Regions from separate parts of the Vibrio misgurnus genome, predicted to be linked through region 1. Evidence: riboswitches for the same ligand, from Rfam matches in the RefSeq annotation. Region 1 holds a riboswitch; each other region holds the start of a gene.
The links. Region 1 has a riboswitch for lysine ahead of lysC (lysine-sensitive aspartokinase 3). Riboswitches for the same ligand answer to the same signal wherever they lie in the genome.

Region 1 (3,286 bases):
TCCTGATGCGCGTTATTTTGCGGTGGCGCAGATCCAGCAAGATCAGCTACACAGTTATGCTGAGCGCAAAGGTTGGAGTTTACAGCAAGCTGAGCAGTGGTTAGCGCCTAACTTAGAGGTGTAATTAGCGAGCGGTTGAATTGTGAGAGGCCACCGGATGTGGCCTCTCATTTTTTTATGAGATTATTTTTCAAATAGCTCAGTGTGTAGTTTTTGCACCGCTTGCTTGGCGACGGCTTCAGGTAATAAGAAACACAGATTGTGTGCGCTGGCCCCGTAGCAGATCATACGCAAGTTATAATCTTCCAACACGCTGAACACTTGTTTAGCGTAGCCACGGCTCTCTTTCATCTTGTTGCCAATCAGCGCAATTAAACACAAATTGTATTCGACTTCGACGCTGCACAACGCTTCTAGCTCTGCTCGAACTGCTTCTGGTAGTTCAGGCGCGCCACCAGAGGTATCGGTTTTATCTAAGGTGAGTGACACACTGATCTCAGAGGTGGTGATCAGGTCTACCGACAGTTTATGTTTAGCCAGAATCTCAAATACCTTAGCTAGGAAGCCGTAGGCATGGAACATCTGCGCACTACGCAGCGTCACCATGGTTTGGTTGCAGCGCAGTGCCAGGGCACGATACAAGGGGGCGCTTGTTACCTGTTGCCGGATCCAAGTGCCGCCTTTTTCAGGCTCTTTCGACGAGCCTACAAATACCGGAATACCGTGCCGTACTGCGGGTAACAAGGTCGATGGATGCAGAATTTTTGCGCCAAAATTGGCCATCTCTGACGCTTCACTAAAACTGATCTCGGCAATCGGTGCGGCTTTAGATGCAATACGTGGATCGGTACTGTAGATCCCTGGCACATCGGTCCAAATTTCCAAGCCGCAAGCTTGCACCGCTTCCGCAATCAACGCGGCAGAGTAGTCACTGCCCCCGCGGCCTAAAGTAGTGGTATTCCCTTGTGCATCGGAGCCAATAAAACCTTGTGTGATCACCACATGTTGCTGACAAAGTGGGAGCAATTTTTGTTGAGCCAACGCAGCCATTTCCGTTAACTGTGGCTCAGCTTTGCCGTAGTGACTGTCGGTGCGTAGTACTTCACGAATATCAAAACGTACCGCATTGACACCCCGTTCGCACATCAATTGGGTCAAAATATAGGTGGAGATCAATTCACCACTGGCGACCAACTGATCGGTTAATTTTTTGTTGGGATGTGATGCCGCGGCTTCGGCGGCACTGGCTACCGTATCTAATACCTCTTTGACTTGTTGTTCGACCCGAGTGGGATCTGCCAGTTGGTCGATGATCACATAATGGATATCGGTCAGTTGTTGTAAAATCGCTCGACGGCGATCGGCGGATGCCACGCCATTGGCCAGCTCAACCAATAAATTGGTGACCCCAGAACAGGCACTACTGACCACTAAACGGGTTTGTGGATTATTTTCAATGATGGCCGAACAACGGCTCATCGCTTCAAAGTTGGCGACACTAGTACCACCAAATTTGGCGACGTTAAATGTGCTCACGGCAATTCTCCCAGACTTCCTGAAAAACGAGTTGTTGGTAAACCCAACGTCCAATGTTGTGAAGAGAGTGTTGTTATAGAGCAAAATAGAGGGGTGACAATAGAAAGGTGTCCCTTCGAAGCTCTTCATCAGATCCGAACTGATGACAGTTGAAGGGATTCAGCCCATTCAACCGATAAACCAAAGCCGCAACTTTGATTCACCTCGGCACTACTCCCCCTGAATGTTCTGTTTTGGAGTTGAGGCTCCACAAAACATCTGCCTGGGTAGTGCTCCTCTTCTGCTAGATAGCGCATTCATTGAACGGTGTTGGTCAAATATTGTCAACGATAAATTGTGCTTCAAGTGCAAATAAACATAACATTTCAGTGACAATGATTTGCCGTTTCAAGATGCTGCCAAGGTTTGCGGTGAGGTTATCACCGCAAGTTGGGATGGAGTGAAACCACTTATGGTGTTGCTTGTGATGGTGCGACTGTCGTTACTGATGAGCGATACTGAATATGACTGAAATCCTGATTGGGAAATAGAAACTCTGCCTCAGTACAGATTTGCTGAGCACGACTGTTATCACCTAATCCTTGGTAGGCCAAAATTAAATTACTGTAAAAAGTAGGGCGTGGTTGATGTTGAATCACTTGATGTGACCACTGCACATAAGGTTCAATCAACTGTGGTTTTTGTTCATGCAAGCCAATGTGCAGATAAGTACTGTAAATATCCCAGTCCAATCGGTCTTGCCAAACTATCGGATTGGTCACCAGCTTGAGTAGCTCGGGATCTCGCGGTTGCGATTGCTCAAATTGAGTAAGTATATAATTGGTTTGCAATGCGCTAACCATATACAAGCTGGTGATAATCGGCATCACTAAGCTCAGCATACGCAGTAGTGATTGACTGATAAGACTGAAATTGGCCAGTCGGTAACGCGCGACCCGCTGATCAACCCAATAGATCAAGATAATGAAAGTGATCCAGTGAATGGCCGAGTGATAAAATGGATACTCCAATTGTGCATGTAAAGTGATCGGCACCAACAGTGCCAGCATCGCTAAGCGCGTACCGCGTTTGGCGGAATAAATGCGCAGCATACACGCACAGGCTGCCAATAAAATCCCCAGAACTGGCAGCATTCCTCCTTCAACGCCCCAATACAACAGTTCATTATGTGGATGATCCATGGCGGCAAGGCCGGCTGGGTAGTGGCTATTAAGTTGATGCTGGCGAGCGGTATACAGCAGATATTGTGCTTCAAATTTTCCATAACCATAACCAGTGAAGGGTTTTTCGATGATCATATCGATGGCTTGTGGAAAGGTGTAACGGCGTGGGCTTTCGAGATCGGTTTTATTGGCTACCCAATCAGCGCTGTTTTGACTATGCATCGCCGCAAAGCCGGCGCATAGCCCGAGCCCAATCGCAAGTAACCAGAGAGTAAAGCGTTGGCGAGAGGCGAATCTGTATAGGTAAGCGGCGATCAAAATAATACTGATTAAACTGGCAATCCAGCCGGTACGCGAGGCCAGTACGAGTAATAACGGCACCGTGAGTATTGGTGTGATATACAACATTCCCATTTTACTGAGATGGGCGTCGTACTTCTCCGGTTGCCGTGCGAGTAGATAGCCTGAAAGCGCTAGCCCGGTCGCTAAAAAGCTCGCCATGACGTTGGGTTGTTGAAAAATACCATAAGGACGATTGGCCACACTGTCATAGCCAAATGGATTGCCGGGCGCTAAGTAAAAATATT
Region 2 (3,286 bases), 690 kb from region 1:
TCGTTTTTTCAACCACAAATTGATACTTTTCTGGTTATTTTTTAATAGTACGTTTTTTATGTACAAAAAAGGAGGTCCACCGACCTCCTCGTAACACAAGCGAATTAAGTCGATTATACCGACACTTGCTTACTCAATTTGGTTTTCGAGAGTACAGTAAGAACTAAGCAGATCAACACAAAGCTGACCGATGCCGCCGCTAACGCCAACCACAATGAAGCGAAGATACCGAGTACCACATAACCAATCGCAGAAACTAAAGCCACCGCTAATGCGTAAGGCAACTGAGTAGCAACGTGATCGATATGGTGACAGCGTGCACCCGTCGATGACAAAATGGTCGTATCTGAAATCGGCGAGCAGTGATCACCAAATACCGATCCGGCTAATACCGCACCCAACATCGGTAGCATTAAGGCCACATCGGTTGCACCAGCCATATCACCCGCAATCGGCAGCATAATACCAAATGTGCCCCATGATGTTCCGGTCGAGAATGCCATCGCACCAGACAGAACAAACAGAATCACCGGTAACCAGTAAGGTTGAATGTTGCCTTGCACCAATGAAGAGAGATAAGTACCGGTTTTCATATCACCAATCACCGAACCAATCGTCCATGCAAAGATGAGGATCAAAATCGCACCAAACATCGATTTTGCGCCGATCCACAAGGTATTGGCCACTTGCTTAACTGGCAGCTTTTGACGTAGTACAGTAATAAACGCCATCGCCAAACCGACTAGGCCACCATAAACCAGTGAGGTACCTACATCGGTATTTTCAAAAGCACCAAAAATATCAAATGGTTTGCCACTTTCAGTTAACGCGCTCGCGCCAGTCCAAATCATGGCACTGATCGTCGCCACTACTAAAAACACAATCGGCAATACCAGATCTAATACACTGCCACGCGGGCTTTGTTCAATATCGAGCTCTTCATTAAGTTGATGAGCCGATGGCGCATCGGTACTCGGATCTTCATCAAATCCCCGTCCTTGAGAGGCTGCAATTTCATGTTTGCGCATCTGGCCAACGTCGATTTTGAACCACACCACAACAAATACCATCAGCAACGCAAAGATCGCATAGAAGTTCATCGGTACTAAACGTAGATAGGCACCTAACGCAGAATACTCTTCGATCCCGTGCGCCACCAAAATACCGCCAATAATGGTCATAATGTAAGCACCCCAACTTGAGGCGGGCATCACAACACACATCGGCGCGGCAGTAGAGTCTAGGATATAAGCTAATTTGGCGCGAGAAACGTAGAAACGGTCCGTCACTGGGCGAGAAATTGACCCCACCGCGAGGCTATTAAAGTAGTCATCCACAAAAATGAATACGCCTAAAAATGCCGCCAATAATTGAGAGCCGCGTTTACTTTTTACTCGAACTTGAGCCCACTGAGCAAAAGCATGCGTCCCGCCCGACAGGGTCAATAAAGCGGTCATCATGCCCAGCAGCAGTAAAAAGCCAACAATGCTCATATTCCACGCATTAATCGCACCATCTTCGATAAATACACTGCCGACTCGAGTCGCAATATATTGTGCTGATTGGCCGAGCGCATAATCCGCTAACAGTAAAGCACCTAAGAAAATACCCACTCCGAGTGACAGGAGTACGCGACGAGTAATAATAGCCAGACTCAATGCTACCAGTGGTGGTAAAACAGAGAGTGGCGAAGAAGCAAAATCGATTAAATTCATGATCTTCCTAAACCAGTAAAAAATGGTTAGAGATCTACTGCAGACAAATTAAGCGACTTCATGTCCACTTAATTTATGTTGAACTAAGCGAAAGGGAAGCGAACACTTCACCCAACCCTACAGTAGCGCTCCATAGTTTAACAAAAATATAGACTATGGCAGTGTTACACCTATTTGATGCAACCCCAGCCAACTGCTGTGATCGGCAAGTTGACTTCGGCGACAACGCCTTTCTCCACCATTGATTGGCATCACCCCAATTGTGGATACTCTTCGTAATCGCGCCTCTACGGCGAAACCCCCATCTTATCAGACCCATTCATTTGGCTCATTCAAAGATGCTTTTCGCATTAGGTAGTGGTTATTTTACTGAACAAAAATCGCAATGCAACTAGCTTTCGCGTGGAAAAATTCGTGTTACGGCTCGCAAATCAATCACTTATTAGAGACTCGTTTCATAAAAAAAACCGGAGGCTGGATATATCGCATATATATTATTTACTGGTGTGATAAGTATCAGGCAACCATGTTTATATGCATAATCGATGATCAACAAATCACAGCGACGACGGTTCTTTACCTTCTTTTACTCAATAATTTTTATATTTTTACTTTCTTACTATTTTGAATTATTATTTACAGCGAATAACTTGTCAGAATAATAAGCTAGGTTTAATATTAACTCGTATCCAATTTGTGAACAGGAAATGGTAATGTCGGAAATCACTAAGACTTTATTAAATATTCGTAGCCTACGTGCTTATGCACGCGAGCTAACTTTTGAGCAACTTGAAGAAGCGTTAGATAAATTAACGACCGTCGTTCAAGAGCGTAAAGAAGCTGAAGCGGAAGAAATGGCAGCTCGTGCTGAGCAAGATGCGAAATTAGCAGCGATTGCAGAACAAATGGCAAAAGATGGCATTGACCTAGAAGCGCTTATTTCTGCGCTGTCTGGCGAAACCAAAATGAAAGCCAAAAGCAGCAAAGGCAAACGCGCACCTCGTCCTGCTAAATACAAGTATATCGACACTAATGGTGAAGAGAAAACTTGGACAGGCCAAGGTCGCACACCTTTAGCGATTCAAAAAGCACTCGATGCGGGTAAATCTTTGGACGTTTTTGCTATTTAATTGCAAAGTAACTATTCCAAAGCATTTAGTTATAAAAAAGGCTCCGAAATGGAGCCTTTTTTATTATCGTTCCCAATACGCCTCTTCGAGGCTATCTTCACGCTCAGGAAGCCCGCGCGATAAACGAGGAGAATGTTGTGCCAATACTTCATAACTCGCACGGTTAGAATATTTACACACCTGAGAAAAAGAAGAATAAGTCAAAAATTCATGTTGATGCTTGCTCGAGTTAGGCACATTTTCTTTATGATATTTATTGGCCGCCATATCGTGTAATAAAGCTGATAATGCTGCATCTCCAGCACCATTAGTATTTTTTATCTTCTCTGGTCCACCCATATACGGCGAAATGTGCGAATAAACCCGAATAGGATTGATACAACTCTCTTTACGCACTGGGCGACTAAATTCATAGCGGTTAAATTCTGCCACTGAACCCGG
Region 3 (3,286 bases), on a different replicon from region 1:
TGGCTTGTTATCTTATCCCATACGGTTTATCGCAATTTGTCTACGGTACTCTGTCCGATCGGATTGGCCGTAAACCGATCATCATCGCAGGATTACTGATCTATATTTTGGGTTCACTGATGGCGCTTTTTGCTCATCAATACTCATGGTTTCTGATCGGCAGCTTTGTACAAGGCTTAGGAATTGGTTGTGGTGGCGCGATGTCACGCACCCTTTCGCGTGATTGTTTTGAGGGCGAACGCCTGCACAAAGTCAATAGTTTAATCAGCATGTGTTTGATTTTTTCACCGCTGGTCGCGCCAGTGTTAGGCGGCGTACTGACGGAAACCTTCGGTTGGCGTTCAAGCTACTTATTTTTATCGCTGTTTGCTATCGCGGTCGTGATCACTATGCTAACCCGCATGATAGAAACGCTACCTGCCCACGCTCGCCGGAAAGAACCTGTGTTGCGCAGCTATCAGCATGTGCTTGCTACCCGCCGCTTCCAAGGCTATTTGATCTGCTTAGTGGCAACCTTCGCCGGACTCGCAGTATTTGAAGCCGCGGCTGGGGTGTTATTGGGCGGAGTATTGGCGCTGCCTGCGACAACGGTAAGTTTACTGTTTGTACTGCCGATCCCAGGTTATTTAACCGGAGCTTGGCTGTCTAACCTTATCAGCCAGCACTGGCGTGAAAAAATGGCCATGCAGGTTGGTTTAAGTGCCATCCTGATTGGTTCATTAGTGATCATGCTGCCGGGCTTGTTTGACATCACCAACGCTTGGTCTTTGATCAGCGGGGCAACCATTTACTTTCTCGGTGCCGGTATTTTATTCCCAGCCGCCACCACGGGTGCGCTCTCCCCTTTCCCTTATCATGCTGGGACTGGCGGGGCGATTTTGGGAGGAATGCAGAATTTAGGGGCCGGTTTAGCGACTTTGCTCGCGGCCATGTACCCGGCGACAAATCAGCTACCACTCGGCATGATTATGTTGCTGATGTCGATCATCGCACTGTGGGGGCTAAAACGAGTTTATAGCAAACAACCACCAGCGGATGAGATGCCGCTTGCGGTGTAACCGCAAAACGTTAGCGCTATCAATCGGCTATGCCATACGAGATCCATTTCGTGGCGGAAAAGACAAAATTAAATCTTGTCGTCGACTAAAAAGGCAGTAATATACGCGCCATATCACGTTTTGAATCAACTTCTCAACGTGATACTTCCTTTAAGTAGAGGCGCGCTGTTCATGAGTCGCCAGTCGTAGGTTGACCCCGATGAGGACTGGTTAAAGGGTACAGCGCCGAAGCGTTCGTTGCGTCATCAACGTTCGCTGGGCCAGCATTGAACAAATGCCGGACTGCCATAGTTTGTTGTCTATGGAGCGCTACCTTGAAGGATAAGAAGTGTTATTTCGCTGAAATGTGTTTTTTATCCTGCTGGTAGATCTCCACCTGAAAAGGTGATGTGAGATCCATGAATTTAGCCCTTTATTCTGACTCGATTTATTCGGTCATTCCGCCGCTGCTCGCGGTGCTACTGGCGATCACCACGCGCCGAGTTTTACTCTCGCTAGGCGCAGGGATTATCGCTGGTGCCGTCATGCTCAACCATTTTTCCCCCCTGACGACTTTGCAATATCTGTTGGCTAAAATTAGCGGGTTATTGTGGTCAGAGGGTGCGCCCAACACTGAAAACATCAATATGCTGCTGTTTATGCTGCTGCTCGGTGGCTTGATCAGTTTAATGACCGCATCCGGCGCAACCCGCGCTTTCGCCTTATGGGCAGAGCGCAAATGTAAAGATCGCCGCAGTGCCAAAGCGCTGACTGGCTTGATGGTGTTTGCCTTTTTTATTGACGATTTCTTTCATAGCCTCTCAGTGGGGGCGATTTGCCGCCCGGTGACCGATCGTTTCCAAATCTCACGCGCTAAGCTAGCGTATCTGCTCGACTCGACTGCTGCACCGGTGTGTGTGATCACTCCGATTTCTTCTTGGGGGGCTTATATTATTGCCCTGATTGGCGGCATTTTAACCGCGCATGAGATGACAGAAATCAGTGCCATTTCTGCTTTTGTACAGATGATCCCGATGAATCTGTATGCAGTATTTACCCTGCTGATGGTGCTTGTGGTGATCTTCCTGCCGATGGATATTGGCCCGATGCGCCAACATGAAGCGTGGGCGCGTGAAGGCAAATTGTGGGATGAGCACAAAGGTCGTCCGGCCGGATTAGATATGGAAGGCGGCGACAGCGCACAAGGCACAATGCTGGATATGGTGTTACCCATCGCGGTACTGACCATCACTACCCTGTTCTTTATGCTCTATACCGGTAACCACGCATTAGTCGCAGCCGAGCAGCCCTTTTCCTTGATTGGAGCGTTAGAAAACACCGATGTGGCTCAGTCTTTGGTTTATGCTGCGTTGTGTAGCCTCGCGGTTTCGGTGGCTTTGTCATTGCGCTTAAAGCTTTCCGCACAAACTTGGCTGGCGACCGCCCCCAAAGGGGTGATGGCCATGATGCCCGCTATCATCATTTTGCTGTTTGCATGGACGATTGGTGGCGTGGTGCGCGATCTGCAAACTGGGGTCTATCTCGCTTCCTTGACTCAAGGCAATCTGCCGGTTGAACTGCTGCCTGCCTTAGTGTTTGTGCTGTCTTGTTTGATGGCCTTTGCCACTGGTACCAGTTGGGGCACTTTCGGAATTATGCTGCCGTTAGCCGGCGATATAGCGGCCGCATCGGATATTAGCCTAATGTTGCCGACTCTTTCTGCGGTACTGGCTGGCGCAGTGTTTGGCGATCATGCTTCACCAATTTCTAGCACCAGTATTCTTTCCGCCACGGGTGCAGGCAGCCATCATATCGACCATGTGGTCACTCAGTTGCCCTATGCGCTCAGCGCGGCTAGCGGAGCATTATTGGGTTATTTGGCGATGGGCTTACTGCACTCGGTGTGGGCCGGTTTAGCGGCGAGTAGCGTATGGTTTGTGCTGTTTTGTGGCTTTCATTTGCGCCAAACTCGCTGGCAGCAGCAAAAACAGCAACCGGTTAACGCCTAAGTTAATACCTAACTAACTGAGAGTGAATAACCCTCCCCTGTCACGCTGACCAAATACGACTGTGCTTGGTCAGCGTTTGGCTGAGTTGAGATGTCACTCAGCCAAGTCCATATCAATCATACGCTTAATTGAGATACCACTGCTGATCGAGTAACAGTTGCGCCACACCTGGAGTGGTTAATGCATGGATCGGTTGTCCCGCTTGCAAAGCCTCACGCAGCATAGTGCTGCGTACCGTCA

Region 2: linked by a shared signal. The riboswitch ahead of OOK74_RS04745 (Na+/H+ antiporter NhaC family protein) and the one ahead of lysC (lysine-sensitive aspartokinase 3) in region 1 are both predicted to bind lysine.
Region 3: linked by a shared signal. The riboswitch ahead of OOK74_RS13225 (Na+/H+ antiporter NhaC family protein) and the one ahead of lysC (lysine-sensitive aspartokinase 3) in region 1 are both predicted to bind lysine.

The regions. Positions count from the first base shown of each region.
Region 1 is NZ_CP113241.1:291,667-294,952, forward strand. Features, by position in the region: gene metH (methionine synthase) at 1-124, shown strand, start outside; gene lysC (lysine-sensitive aspartokinase 3) at 184-1,536, opposite strand; lysine riboswitch at 1,647-1,824, opposite strand; gene OOK74_RS01415 (PglL family O-oligosaccharyltransferase) at 1,986-3,286, opposite strand, start outside.
Region 2 is NZ_CP113241.1:983,108-986,393, reverse strand. Features, by position in the region: gene OOK74_RS04745 (Na+/H+ antiporter NhaC family protein) at 114-1,715, opposite strand; lysine riboswitch at 1,831-2,013, opposite strand; gene OOK74_RS04740 (H-NS family histone-like protein) at 2,429-2,845, shown strand; gene OOK74_RS04735 (inosine/guanosine kinase) at 2,909-3,286, opposite strand, start outside.
Region 3 is NZ_CP113242.1:317,005-320,290, forward strand. Features, by position in the region: gene emrD (multidrug efflux MFS transporter EmrD) at 1-1,058, shown strand, start outside; lysine riboswitch at 1,206-1,378, shown strand; gene OOK74_RS13225 (Na+/H+ antiporter NhaC family protein) at 1,457-3,046, shown strand; gene OOK74_RS13230 (nicotinate-nicotinamide nucleotide adenylyltransferase) at 3,171-3,286, opposite strand, start outside.